Regions from separate parts of the Bradyrhizobium sp. CCBAU 11386 genome, predicted to be linked through region 1. Evidence: riboswitches for the same ligand, from Rfam matches in the RefSeq annotation. Region 1 holds a riboswitch; the other holds the start of a gene.

Region 1 (7,172 bases):
AGCCTGAGATCGAGGCTGATCAGCGGCTGCACGTTCAGGGCGCGAAGCATCAGCCGATGCCCCTGCTCCGCCGATTGATGCGACGGCAAAAGGAACGGCTGGCACGACGGATTGAGCCGCACGGCCGCCAGTGCCGCGACCGACACGATGAAGCCGTCGATCAATACAGGGATGCGGCGCTGCGCGGCCGCAATGATGGCGCCGCAGATGGCCGCGATCTCGAGGCCGCCGACGGCGCACAGGATTTTTTCAGGCGACGCAGCCGCAACGCCATGGCGCGCAATCGCGGCATCGATCACGCGCGCCTTGTGCGCACGGCCGGCCGCATCGACGCCGGTCCCGCTGCCCGCGATTTCCTCGGCGCTCACGCCGAGCAGGCTCGCCGCGATCGCCGCCGAGGTCGTGGTGTTGCCGATGCCCATCTCGCCGAAGATCAGAAGATCGGGCTGGCTGGCTTCCGCGCGCGCGACGGCGCGCTGACCGGCTTCGAAGGCGAAGGCCAGCTCGGACGGTGTGAGCGCAGCCTCGACACTGAAATCGCGAGTGCCGCTGCGCGGCTTGTCGATGACGATGCCCGCTACCGCCTCCGGCGCCAACGTGCCGGCGTCAACCACCTCCAGGCTCGAACCAAGCTCACGCGCCAGCACCGAGATAGCCGCCCCACCGGAGGCAAAATTCGCCATCATCGCGATGGTCACTGCTTGCGGATAGGCCGACACGCCTTGCGCGACGATGCCGTGATCACCGGCGAAAATGATGATCGGCACGCGTGCCGCGCGTGGCTGCTTGGTCGCCTGCAGGCCCGCGAGCTCGATCGCGAGCTGCTCGAGCCGGCCGAGCGCGCCCGTCGGCTTCGTCAGTTGCGCCTGCCGCGCGATCGCCGCCTCGCGATGGGCCGCGGAGATATCGGGGCACTTTTGGTAGACCCATTCGGGGAGCATGCTGCCTCGCTTACGGCCTGCGCTTGAGAATGTAGCTGTCCATGATCCAGCCATGCCGCTCGCGCGCCTCCTGCCGCAGCGCGGCGATGCGCGGGCCCACCTCGGCCAGCGCACCGGACATGATGATCTGATCGGGCATGCCGAGATAAGCGCCCCACCAGATGTCGAGCCCGGCCGGATCGAGCGACTTGAACGCGGTGCCGCCATCGAGCATCACGACCACGGTGTCGACGCCCTGCGGCCAGCCGCCCTCACGCAAGCGCCTTCCCGTCGTAACCAGAAAGGGCTCGCCGATGTCGTTGAGCGGCAGCGCATGCGCCGCGCACAGCGCCTGGATCGACGTGATACCGGGAATGACCTCGATCTCCGGCAGGGGATCGAGCCGTCGCGCAATGCGCAGCGAGGAATCGTAGAGCGAAGGATCGCCCCAGATCAGCAGCGCGACCCTGCCGTCACCTTCGAGATGGCTTGCGATTGTCTGCGACCAAATCGCCGCAACCGCATCGTGCCAATCGTCGACGCCCTTGCGGTAGTCCGCCTCGCCCGCATCGCGCACGGGAAGATCGAACTCGGCGATGCGCGTGGTGTCGCTGCTGAGCACATCCGCGCAGATCGTCCGCCTGAGATCGGCGAGATCGGATTTCGCCGTCCCCTTGCGCGGGATCAGGACGAGATCGGCCGCGTTGATGGCGCGGGTCGCGGCGCGCGTGAGCTGCTCGGGATCGCCGCAACCGATGCCTATCAGGGAGAGCGTGAGCATCACGTTCGCGAAGGGCGGCCATCACGGCCGCCCTTTCGCTTGTCTCTCAAGCCGCGTTGTGCAGGCGCGGGGTCACGAGGCCGGGCGCGGTGACGCCGCGCAGCGACTTCGCCAGCGCCAGCACGGCGAGATCGGCCAGCGGCTCGATCACGATGACGAGCGCATACGAGGCCGCGAAGGTCGCGATGTTGACGAGGTTGGTCACGGCAAAACCGGAGCCATAGAGCGCCCAGAACGCCACCCAGGCGATGACGCCGGCCTGATAGGTCGTCGAAAGCGCCAGCGCCTGGCGATACCTGAGATCGACATAGGCGGTGTTGCGGGCAATGATCCGCGTGGCGATCGCCTGGATCGCAAACAGCGGCACCAGCAGCGTGGTGACGTTCATGCCGTATTGCGGCAGGTCGGCCGGCTCGAAGAGCACGCCCTGGAACAGGAGTCCGAGCGCGAGGCCGAAGGCCGCGGGCGCAGCACCGAACAGCAGGAACAAGGTCGAGCCGAGGATGAAGTGCACTTCGGACACGCCGACCGGGAAGTGCGGCAGGATCTCGAAGAAGGTGAACACGAGGCCGGTGGTGGCGAGTGTCCGCGCCGCGAACGACGTGATGCCCTGCTCGCGCACGGTCTCGGCCGCGAGCTTCAGCGCAACGCCGCCTGCGGCGATGCCGGTTGCGTAACTCAACACGAGCTTGGCGCCCGTCACGACTCCGGGTTCGATATGCATGGCTCAAATCCTTCCTGCCGTCACACCCGACGGCCTTGGCCTCAAAACGTGCACGGCCGGTCTCCTGGCTCGCGGTTCAGTGGGGATCTCCGGCCTTCCCGAGCCTTGCGGCCCAGTGGCGGTTCGGAGCCCCTCACCGCTTACAGTCGCGGGGGCGGCTGGGGTTTCGGGCGCCGCAACTGGGTCCGCCCATCCCCATTCCCGATTATGCTCCGGCGCTTTGCGCCGCATCGAGCACCATGCCCGTCCTGTGTGCCCCTTTCGCCAGCCGGGCGTCAAGGGCTGAAGAGCGACGGAAGCCATCATGACGGGTATTCTCCCGCCAGTGCGCCGAACAGGATCACCGCGGCCGTCGAGGCCGCCCCGCCCCGCGCAAGCTGCTCGGCAAGCTCGACAATGGTGGTGCGGACCAGCCGCTCGTCGGGACGCCCGAGGGATTCGGCGAACAGCGCCGGGGTGGTCGGCGCGAGGCCGTGCGCGATCAATTTTGCGGCAAGGGCCGGAAAGGTGCGGCGGCCCATATAGACCACGGTCGTCGCCTCCGGGTCGGCCAGCGCCGCCCAGTTCAGGTTTTGCGGCAACTCGCCGGTGACGTCGGCCCCGGTCACGAACTGCACCCGGCGCGAAGTGTGGCGCCGGGTCAGGGGTATGCCGGCTTGCGCAGCGGCCACGCAGGCCGAGGTGACGCCGGGAACGATCTCGTAGCCGATGCCGGCTTCGCGCAACGTTTCGAGCTCCTCTTCGAGCCGTCCAAAGATGCCGGCATCGCCGGACTTCAACCGCACCACGCGCGCGCCAGTCGCGGCATAGTCGACCAGCAGGCGGTTGACGTGATGCTGCTTGGTCGAGGGCCGCCCGGCCCGCTTCCCGACCGCAACGAGATTGGCGCCTGGACGGGCGAGATCGAGGATCGCGCCGGACGCGAGGTCGTCATAGAGCACGACGTCGGCCTCGCGTAACCGCGCGGCCCCCCTAAGCGTGAGAAGCTCGGGGTCGCCGGGACCGGCAGAGATGAAGGAGACAAAACCGCTCACCGGTCCTCCGCGATCAAATGGAAGAACGTGCCGGTGGCATTGCCCCGGCGCGAACCGGTCTCGGCGATGACCGCACCGGTCGCGTCATGCACGACCGCGAGCGGCGTGTCGGGCTGGGCGGCAATCGTCGAATAGTGGAACTCATGGCCGCGCAGGCGTGCGCCGGCGCGATGTCCCGGCATCGGCGCGGCGAGTTCGGCGAGACGATAGCCCAGATGCATGCGGCGCTTGGCAAAGCTGGTCTCCAGGCCGAGCAGGCCCGCCATCTCATGGCAGACACCGTCGGCATCGGTCAAAGCGGTTCCCAGCACCATATAGCCTCCGCATTCACCGTGCACGGGTCGCGTCTCGGCGAAGGCGCGCAGGCCGCTGCGAAAGCGCGCGTTGGCCGCGATCTTCCCGGCATGAAGCTCGGGATAGCCGCCGGGCAGCCAGCAGACATCGGCGCTCGCGTCGGGCGCTTCATCGGCAAGCGGCGAGAAGGTCGAGATGTCGGCGCCCGCCGCGCGCCAGGCTTCCAGCATATGCGGGTAGACGAAGGAGAACGCGGCATCGCGCGCAAGCGCAATGCGCTGCCCGGGCGGCGTCACGTTCACCCCGTTCGCAGCGGGTTGCGGCGACCAGCTGGCTGCCGATCGCAACACCGCATCGAGATCGACATGCTCGGCGACGAAGCGCGCGGCCTCGTCGATCAGCTTGCCGATCTCGGCCTGCTCCTCGGCCTGCACCAGGCCGAGATGCCGCTTCGGCAGGTTGATCTCGGCATGGCGCGGCAGCGCGCCGAACACCGCAATGCCGGCGTCGTCGAGCGCACGCCGTACGAGATCTTCATGGCGCTGGCTGGCGACCCGGTTGAGCGCGACGCCGGCAAGGCGCACGCCAGGACGGTAGTCGCGGAGGCCCGCCGCGATCGCCGCGGCCGTCTGCGCTTGTCCCGAGGGATCGATCACCAGCAGCACCGGCCAGCCCAGCATCTCCGCAATGTCGGCGGTGGCGCCGGTACCCGAGACGCCACGCGCGGCGACGCCGTCGAACAGACCCATCGAACCTTCTGCGAGGACAACGTCAGCGTCCGCGCCGCGGCTGACGAGATGGCTGATCGTCGCCCGATCCATCGCCCAGCTATCGACATTGACGGAGGCGCGGCCCGTAGCGGCCGCGTGAAAGGCGGGATCGATATAGTCGGGCCCGCTCTTGAAGCACTGCACGTTCAATCCGCGATTGCGCCAGGCGCGCGCGAGCGCCAGCGTCAGCGTCGTCTTGCCGACACCGGAGGCAGGCGCGGAGATGACGAGCCCTACCGGCATCAGGAGGCCTCCGAAAAGCGCGGCTCGGCTCCGACCGGCCGATAGCGGCGATCGTAATCGGCGGCATAGAGACGGCTCTCGTCGAAATCAGCCGAGCCCAATGTCTTGCCGACCAGAATGAGCGCGGTGCGCTCCATCTCGCTGCCGACAGCCGCATCGAGCGTTGCAAGCGTGGCGCGGACGATGCGTTGGTCCGGCCAGCTTGCGCGCCAGACCACGGCGACCGGGCAGTCCGCGCCGTAGTGAGGCATCAGCTCCGCAATCACCTGGTCGAGCAGATGGATCGAAAGGTGAATGGCAAGTACGGCGCCGGTGGCGGCGAAGGCGGCGAGCTTCTCGCCCTCGGGCATCGCGCTGGCGCGCCCCGGCGTACGCGTCAGCACGACGGTCTGTGCGAGCCCGGGCAAAGTCAACTCCGCTTCGAGCGCGGCCGCGGCGGCGGAGAAGGACGGAACGCCGGGCGTCACGGTGAAGGAAATGTCGAGCGCACGGAGACGACGGAGCTGCTCGCCCATCGCCGACCAGATCGAGAGATCGCCGGAATGCAGGCGCGCGACGTCCTTGCCGTCGGCATGCGCGGCGGCGATCTCCGCGATGATCTCGTCGAGCGACAACGGTGCCGTGTTGACGATGCGCGCGCCCGGCGGGCAATGCGTCAGCACGCCCTCGGGCACCAGCGAGCCGGCATAGAGGCAGACCGGACAGGCCGCGATCAGGTCGCGCCCGCGCAACGTCAGCAGATCGGGAGCGCCTGGCCCGGCGCCGATGAAATGCACCGTCATGCGCCGTCTCCTTCCGCGATTGCGGCCGTCGCGGTGCGATCCTGCGAGACCGCCCGGGTCGCAATCAATCGGGCGCGAGGGCCGGCCGCAGCGAGTGCCGCGGCTTCGGCGACCGATCCCGTGCCGAACTTTTCCGTGATGAGTTTTGACTGCGTCGGCGTGTCGATGCCGGCAAGCACATCGGGCGGCACCGCCTTGATCGGCACACCGCATTCGCGCGCGAGCTGCTTCAATGCCTCCGCGTCGGCTTTGTCGCTGACGGTCGCCACCGCCGCAAGGCCCGCGGGACCGCCGGCCGCCAGCAGCGCCTCACGCAGCGAAGCCAGCGTGACATCCCGCCTGAATCCGAGCCCGGCAACCTTCATCGGACCGCACTCCACTGCACCACGGGACGCGCCGCCTCCCAGGACCGGTAGCGGCCGAGCGGGCCGGCATGGGCGATCTCGACCCGCATCAGCTCGCCGCCGTGGCGCCGGTGCAGTTCGCCAAGCAGCGCTTCCGTCTCCAGCGTCACCGCATGCGCAACGAGCCGTGTGCCCGGCGCAAGGAGCGGCCATATGGCGTCGAACATCGCGCCATCGAGACCACCGCCGATGAAGACGGCATCCGGCGCGTCCAGCCCAGCAAGAGCTTCGGGCGCGCTGCCTGTGACAACAGCGATCCGATGCGCCAATCCGAACGCCGACGCATTGCTGCGGATATTCGCGGCGCGATCCTCGCGCACCTCGATTGCCGTCGCCGTCCCGCCGCAGAGCGCCCACTCGACCGAGATCGAGCCCGAACCTGCGCCGATATCCCACAACCGCTCGCCCGGGCGCGGTGCCAGCGCCGAAAGCGCGAGCGCACGTACCGGCCGCTTGGTGATCTGGCCGTCATGGGCAAAGAGATCGTCTGAAAGTCCTGCGCTGCGAGGAATGCCCTGAGCTCCCCTCGCCTCCACGGCCACCGCGACCAGGTTTCCGGCGAGATCGCCGGCAAAGCCATCGGCGCGATGCTCCTTGATGCTTTCGCGCGGTCCGCCCAGCGCGACGAGCGTCCAGAATGCCGAGGCGCCCCATCCGCGCTCGCTCAGCCACTTTGCGAGGTCTCCCGCGGCCTTGCCGTCTCGCACGAGGCAAATGATGCGCGCGCCAGGTGCAAGGTGCGGCACGAGGCGCTCGAAGGGCGCAGCATGCAGACCGAGGCAGGCAACGGCTTCGAGGCGCCAGCCGAGCCGCGCGGCGGCAAGCGAGAATGTCGACGGCGCCGAATGTGCGACCCACTCGCCCGCCTCGAGCTTCTCGGCAAGGCTTGCGCCGGCGCCGTGCCAGAACGGATCGCCAGAGGCGAGCACCACCGTCGGCCGGCCGCGGCGGCTGAGCACGACCTCCGCATCGAACGGCACCGGCCACGGGTGGCCGTGCCCGGTCACACCCGCAAGCGCGAGGTGACGCTCGCCGCCGAAGACGGTTTCGGCTTCACGCAGCGCCTTTCGGCTTGCCTCGGACAGCCCGGCAAGGCCATCTTCGCCGATACCGATGATGGTCAGCCAGGGATCAGCCATGACACGCGCCCTCATTCTGGGCGGAACGAGCGATGCAAGCCAGCTTGCGGCGGAGATCGCGCGCGCCGGGCTTGATGCCGT
Region 2 (7,172 bases), on a different contig from region 1:
CGAACGTGTCACCGGTTTGCTGGCGAGATGCCGTTACCGCAGGCGCAAGCGCAGCGACGAGGGATGAAATGTGCCCCGGCGGTGGCTTATCGTGGTGGAGCGACTTGACCGTGGTGTCTATCGCACCGCAATGATCGTGACCAAGTACCAGGATCAGCGGCGTGTTCAGCACGGCGACCGCATATTCCACACTGGCGAGCGTGTCATCGTTGACGAAGTTGCCGGCGAGACGGCAGACAAACAAATCACCAAGTCCGCTGCCGAAGACAAGTTCAGGCGCCACGCGAGAATCGGCGCAGCTCAGAACCGCCGCATAAGGATTTTGCCCATCGACCAAGACCTGGCGCTCGCGTTTGAAATCGTCGCCTCGTGAAGTGCCCTGGACATAGCGATCGTTCCCTTCCATCAGCCGCTTCAGCGCAGCATCCGGCGAGAGCAGGTTATCTGGCTTTGGCGGCGCTTTTGCTTCCTTCGCATCGACAATGTTGGCAAGCCGCAGGCAACTCGCCGAAACAGCGAACAGCAACAGCGAGCGGCGCGAAGGCGCGATCTTGGTCGGATAGGACATATTCGGAGAACGGCCTGCATGCATGTGCTTCACCTCATCGCACGGCTTTATGCCACCCGGTGGCTTCGGCTTCCGCTTCGCTGCAGAGCCAGCGGTCACCAGGCATCTTCGTTATGTCGATTTGTGCGTAACTGAGTTGTCCGGGCAGGTGATAAATGCGCTCGCCGTTGCGGTCCACGGTGCCTTTTATCAGACACTCGGGCGAGGGCGGGTCCGATAGCAGAGTGGAACCGAGCAGGAGCTCCCGAGCGTCGATCGGAACCGAGCTCGCACCGACGATGATCGTCGACTTGTTGCGGCGACGCCAGTCCCAAGGCGTTATGAACGCCCCCGACCACAGCCCCGCATCGGCTGTGCTCGCCACCAACTCATAGATGGCGTAGTTAGGGCTAGATCGACCCGACGAAAGTGCCCAGCCCGAGCGTACCATCCAGGCGTTCACATTCTCGCCTTCAATGAAGCAAGTGCCGAGTGACCTCCTGTACTCATCAACTCCTGTGGTATGACAATCCCACGTTCGTCCTTTTGAATGCTTGATAAGCTCGTCGCGAGCCGCTACGCCGCAAGCCCATTTCCGGCCATGGGCGTCGACGCAAATCTGATCAGTCGCAGGAGCTTCGATGCCTAAGAGCCGTATTTTGGTTTGCTCGATCTCGATCGTATTGCCGTCGAGGATGCGCGGAGCGTCGCTGAGTTTCGCCGCGCAAGCCGGAGATGTCATGACGGCGAGCAATGCGACCATCATTCGGCGGTGTTTCATCCCGACACTAACCTTTCGCTCTTGGTCCATGTTCACGCACGATCCGGCGCCGCCACATTCGACTGCTTGACCGCACCATGTCCGTTATTGGGCCAGCATCGTTCGACGTGTGCTTTATGAAAGCTTGGTCGTGATTTCCAACCTACGACCTGACGCAGCGTGAGGTTCAAGCGATTTCTTACGGTGTGCGTGTCTCGGTATCCTTCGAGGTTCGCCGGTCTCTCTCAGTCGGCGCGCACTGCACCCTGACGACCTGAGGAGGAGATCCCCATCGCTCGAAGATGCAGGAGAAAGCCGGACCTCGGAACGCTGTTTCTCACGCGCTTGAACAAAAGCGCCTGTGAATTTTCGGCGGTCGAGCGCAAGTCAGTCGTGGAGGAGCGACCTTGCTACGCTTCGTGCCAACCTGCATCGGCAGACAGAAGGCTGCCGACGGTTTCGACGACGGCGATGACAGTTCGTCGTAAATTCTTGTCGCGAAAAGACCGATGTAGAAATATGGTCTCGCTTCCTCTGACCGGTTTGGACAAAGGCGCCAAGGAGTTCAGCTCACCCCTCGCTGCGTAAATGAGTCGGAATCTCGTTGCGCAAACCCTGCAAAACCTGGAGCTCTCTTTCGTATAGCCAGCCGGATGGTCGTTGATACCGATCACATTATGGCTTTTCGCACCTCCGAGCTCCACATAATCGTACGTGGTGCTGCCGCACCGTTCGTATAATCGGACCGGATTGTTCATGACCCAGGCTGCCCGATGGGCGGCCGCTCTTTCGTGGTACTGACCGCATATTGACGCGCCACGCGGACCAACTGCCGCTTTTCTTGAGAAGCAAGCATCATCGATCGTCGACGCTCGATCGGGCCGTGCTCCATGCTCGCCCAGCAGATCAGCTGATCCGACCGGGCCCTCGTACAAAATGGCCGGCTTCATCGGGCGACGGCAGGACATTGCTCTCCTTGAACGTGAATTTGAAGTTCACCGTGTATCGTTGATCATCCCGTACGGGCGGCGTCCCATCGGCAAATCAACCCATATCGAACAGGCCTCGCTGGGGCAGCCCGTCATCTGCCGCCCGTAGCCCACCAGGCGGCGAACGATAGCTCCGTTCTTTTGCGCGACGAGTGCCTGATCGTTCTTCTTGTGGGCCCTGGAACGAGTGACTTCAACATCGTGAGCGGCGCCACGGCACGACCGTGTCGTTCGTGAACGCTGTCGTTGTCAAAATCGAGCCCGCGAACGGGTCAGGGAAATAGGTTCTGCGCGCGCTCCGATCACGGGCCGAAGGCTCGCGACTGTTGCGAAGGCGTAAACACCGCGACTTTGGAGCGCATATGTTTTGCAGTTGCTCTGAGGCGCTCGGCGCCCAAAGAGCTGCGGCGCGATCCTGCTCTGCGCGACTATTTACCGAGGCCTGTCGCGCCCGTCTAACTCTTCCCATTCCTTCGGCTCTATGCGATCGAACCAGGAGCCGGGAGGGAACGCCGCGATACGCTTGGCAAAGAAGGATTGCGGCTCCCAATCGTATCCTTCGCTCTTCTCGAAAATGATGACCCCGTTGTGAGTAAAAAAGCGGGGCCCGGGGATATTACAGTTCACCAAAAGCAGAACGCGCCACAGACCCCCTTTCTCGGTCGGCTTATCATTCGGCTTCGGCAAGTAGTCAACTCCAACAGGTTCGACGATAGTGCAGCGGCCCTGCCGCAGAAGATTGCCGAGCGGACCTCGCGTGGTCGTGACAAAGTTGAAGTTGGCCAGGTCATGCAGAAAGCGATGATTTGCGTCCCTTTCGCCATCCGCGACTTCACTGGCGATCAACGAGAGCGCCAGGGCGCGCCAGCCCAATTCCATCGGCTTTGCATAGGTCGACGCAAGTTGAATCGTTCCGTCGAATGCGATCTTCCAGGTGATAACGTACTGTTCGTCTGATTTATTGTCCCGGTGCCTGGTCCAGGAAACGAAAACATATTCATCTCGGTCAAATCCTTCAGCAACGCCCCACGTTCGAGGGACGAACTGTGCGACCTTCGAGACGTTGGAGAGAATGTGTTCTATCGTCTCACCGTCTTGCGCTCGCCACGTGGACTTGACTCTTTCGACGAGGGCGCTTTCGTTGGCACGAACACTGTTGCTCGTCGCAGCCAGTCCGACCAGGCAGATCAGCGATGGACCAAGACAAAACCATAGCGCGCGTCTTCCAGACATTTTCTTCACAACCGTCGGCCTATCTGGTTTTTCATCAACACGTCTTTCAAAGCGGGCAACCTTCAACCTGTTATGCGCGAGCGCAATAAGTTAGCGTCGACGCGACGGGGCGACCGATGGTGTCCCGCGCGAGCAGGCGCTCCCCTCTATGTCACGCGCCGCTAACTTCAGTCGCCAGCGACAGCCCGGATTTGCTGTGCTGGACATGCCCAGCAGGAGGGCCTGGGCATGCCGATGACTTGCATTCTTCGTGCCAGGTAACAGACGGAAATTCTTACCGGTTTTGTGTCTTCTTTGTCGACTTTCCGACTTGCACACGTTTCGATCGTTCCATTCAGCCTATCCATCGCGGCTTACCGATCCTCGTCCCGCACCGGATATTCGACGGCGCAGGGGAACGCTTCGGTGCCAAGTTCCTGATGAGAATTCGGAGCACGTTTGCCGCCATTGAACCGTTTGGTTCGGTTGCAGGAATGTGGGCTTTCGATCTCTGCCATGCCTTTGGCCGCTTGTGGCCACGGGGCCGCGGCGCGTTTGGCGCTCCTTTCGCGATATGCGGCGGCTCCGGAAGTCGAGAGCAGCCTCAGTCAGCTGCGGTTTGCACTCGATGGCCAACGACGCCAAGCCGATCTTTACGCCGAGCATTTGGAGTCTGGCTCGCACCGCAAATCAACCTGCTCGCCGGTATGTTGCTGACTTTCGCCAGGTGTCTTAGGCCTATTCAATACGGATCCTGTTGGTCGAGAAGGCGGTTGGATGGCGGACGTGCTCGATGAACCGCTGGGAAGCCGGGACTCGCATCAAATGCGTTCTGCTCGAGGCAGCAGTCCCGACCGCGCAAGCCGCATTTGCCCCTTCCACCGATCTGGCGTGCGGCCCCACGCGCACGCAGCTCCGATGGTCATTCCGACATCGCTGATTGGAGAGCGCTTCTACATCGTGGTCAACGAAAGAGATGCACGTCATTCCCGTAGCAGATGTCGCAGCGTTAGCTTGAGATATAATCTGAGAGGTTGACGGAAGAGTTCTCTTGCCGATAATCCAACTCGTCGAGGTTCTCCGGTTTGCATTTGATCCGGAGCTAAGAGGGAAGCCGGTGAAAATGCCGGCGCTGCCCCCGCAACTGTGAGCGGCGAGCCGCTGTCCAACGATGTCACTGAAGCCTGCGCGGCTTCGGGAAGGCCGGACAGCAGCGATGACCCGCGAGCCAGGAGACCTGCCCCGGCATCTATTCGTCCGCGGGCGGGGTGTCCCGGTGGTGCGCTAAGCAGCCGTCGCACGCGCGACTTCCCCTGCCTGCGTCCGCCATGGCCTTTGCCCCCAACATGGGGTTAACGCTATGTCTCTTCTCTCCCTTCCGGTTGCCACGCTCGGAACGCCACGCATGGGTCCAAGGCGCGAGCTCAAACGCGCTCTCGAAAGCTATTGGGCCGGAAAAAGCAGCGAACAGCAGTTGCTCGAGGACGCAGCTGGCCTGCGTGCCGCGAACTGGGCTCGTCAGAATTCTATCGGCGTCACGGTGATTCCATCGAACGATTTCTCGCTGTATGACCAGGTGCTCGACACAAGTGTCATGGTTGGCGCCATCCCGGGCATCTACGCCTCGAAAGCCGAGTCCGTTTCGCTCAAGACGTACTTCGCCATGGCCCGCGGTTCACAATGCGACGACCAGGATGCGAGTTGCGGTCACGGACCGCGCGGATTTGGCGCACCCGCGCAGGAGATGACCAAGTGGTTCGACACCAACTACCACTACATGGTCCCCGAGTTTCACGGGGGACAGACTTTCAGACTGTGCTCTCGCAAGCCGATCGAGGAGTATGAGGAAGCTAAGGCCCTTGGCTTCCAGACCCGCCCTGTCCTGATCGGGCCGGTCACATTCCTAAAGCTCGGCAAGAGTGCCGATCCTGCGTTCCAGCCACTCTCGCTACTGGACGATCTGATACCGGTCTATATCGAGGTCCTGCAGGAATTGGCCAAACGCGGGGCAAAGTGGGTTCAGTTCGACGAGCCCTGCCTGGTTCTTGATCTGGGCGAGGTGGCGCGAAAATCCTTGCTACATGCTTATAACCGGCTCGCGAAGGAGGGGCCGGCCATCAAGATCATGGTTGCCAGCTATTTCGGCGACCTAGGCGACAATCTGGACACCGCCTTGAGCCTTCCAGTTGCCGGACTGCACCTCGATCTGGTTCGAGCGCCAGAGTTATTGGATCAGATCATCGCTGGCGGCCGAAGTGATCTTGTCATGTCTCTCGGTGTCATCGACGGCCGGAATGTATGGCGGTCGAATTTGTCGTCGCTCCGCCAGCGGCTGGAACCCGCGATTGCGAAGCTTGGCAAGGATCGTGTACAGATCGCCCCATCCTGTTCGCTGCTTCATGTGCCGGTCGATGTTGAACTCGAGACCGGACTCGCTTCCGACGTCAAGCGTTGGCTTGCTTTCTCGGTTCAGAAGATGCGTGAGCTTGCAACCCTGGCGCGGGCACTCGCAGGCGACCAGAATGCTGCGCTAGCTCTTGCCGAGTCGGAATGTGCCGCGACTGTCCGCCGGACTTCCCCGAAAATCCGTGATGCCAATGTCGCTGTCCGGATGAGAGCGATCGACCAGACCATGCGCCGGCGCGCCAGCCCATTTGCCCGTCGTGCCGAGATCCAAAGCAATCGTTTCGGACTACCGGCTTTCCCTACCACGACGATCGGATCGTTTCCGCAGAGCACAGAGGTCCGGAATGCCCGTGCAGCGCATGCACGAGGCGCGATGAGCGACGAGCAATACGACCGGTTCCTCAAGGAGGAGACTGCGCGCGCCGTACGTTGGCAGGAGGATATCGGTCTTGACGTCCTCGTGCACGGCGAATTTGAGCGCAATGACATGGTGCAGTACTTCGGCGAGCACCTCGCCGGCTTCGCATTTACCACGAACGGATGGGTGCAATCCTACGGCTCGCGCTGCGTCAGGCCACCGATCCTGTTTGGCGATGTCTTGCGGTCGAAGCCGATCACCGTGGAGTGGTGGCGCTACGCGCAATCACTAACCAGGAAGCCGATGAAGGCGATGTTGACCGGACCGGTGACGATCTTGAACTGGTCCTTTGTTCGCGATGATATTCCCAGAAGCGAGATCTGCCGCCAGATTGCGCTCGCGATCCGAGACGAAGTCCGCGATCTCGAGAACGCTGGTGCGACCATGATCCAGATCGACGAAGCTGCACTCCGCGAAGGATTGCCGTTGCGTCGATCGGAGTGGACGGCTTATCTCGACTGGGCCGTGGATTGCTTCCGCATCTGCTCATCTGGCGTCGCCGATCAAACGCAAATTCATACGCATATGTGCTACTCGGAGTTCAACGACATCATGGGTGCGATCGCTGCAATGGACGCGGATGTCATCTCGATCGAGACGTCGCGCTCGAAAATGGAACTACTCGACGCGTTCAGGAACTACGAATATCCAAATCAGATCGGGCCAGGCGTGTACGACATCCACTCTCAACGTGTTCCCGAGACAGGCGAAATGAAGGAGCTGATGGCATTGGCTCGGGCACGGCTGCGGGATTCGCAGCTCTGGGTCAATCCGGACTGCGGCCTGAAGACGCGCAAATGGGAGGAGGTTCGGCCGGCGCTAGCGAACATGGTCGCTGCC

The links. Region 1 has a riboswitch for cobalamin ahead of XI09_RS41175 (energy-coupling factor ABC transporter permease). Riboswitches for the same ligand answer to the same signal wherever they lie in the genome.
Region 2: it holds a riboswitch for cobalamin, as region 1 does, so the genes downstream of both, metE (5-methyltetrahydropteroyltriglutamate--homocysteine S-methyltransferase) here and XI09_RS41175 (energy-coupling factor ABC transporter permease) in region 1, are expected to answer to the same signal.

The regions. Positions count from the first base shown of each region.
Region 1 covers NZ_LBKA01000259.1:125,452-132,623, reverse strand. The annotation lists gene cobT (nicotinate-nucleotide--dimethylbenzimidazole phosphoribosyltransferase) at 1-941, opposite strand, end outside; gene cobF (precorrin-6A synthase (deacetylating)) at 952-1,701, opposite strand; gene XI09_RS41175 (energy-coupling factor ABC transporter permease) at 1,748-2,425, opposite strand; cobalamin riboswitch at 2,463-2,682, opposite strand; gene cobA (uroporphyrinogen-III C-methyltransferase) at 2,728-3,459, opposite strand; gene XI09_RS41165 (cobyrinate a,c-diamide synthase) at 3,456-4,766, opposite strand; gene cobM (precorrin-4 C(11)-methyltransferase) at 4,766-5,548, opposite strand; gene XI09_RS41155 (cobalamin biosynthesis protein) at 5,545-5,913, opposite strand; gene cbiT (precorrin-6Y C5,15-methyltransferase (decarboxylating) subunit CbiT) at 5,910-7,091, opposite strand; gene XI09_RS41145 (cobalt-precorrin-6A reductase) at 7,090-7,172, shown strand, end outside.
Region 2 covers NZ_LBKA01000008.1:31,302-38,473, forward strand. The annotation lists gene XI09_RS02680 (carbonic anhydrase) at 1-592, opposite strand, end outside; gene XI09_RS02685 (thermonuclease family protein) at 603-1,313, opposite strand; gene XI09_RS02690 (nodulate formation efficiency C protein) at 2,729-3,595, opposite strand; cobalamin riboswitch at 4,565-4,767, shown strand; gene metE (5-methyltetrahydropteroyltriglutamate--homocysteine S-methyltransferase) at 4,869-7,172, shown strand, end outside.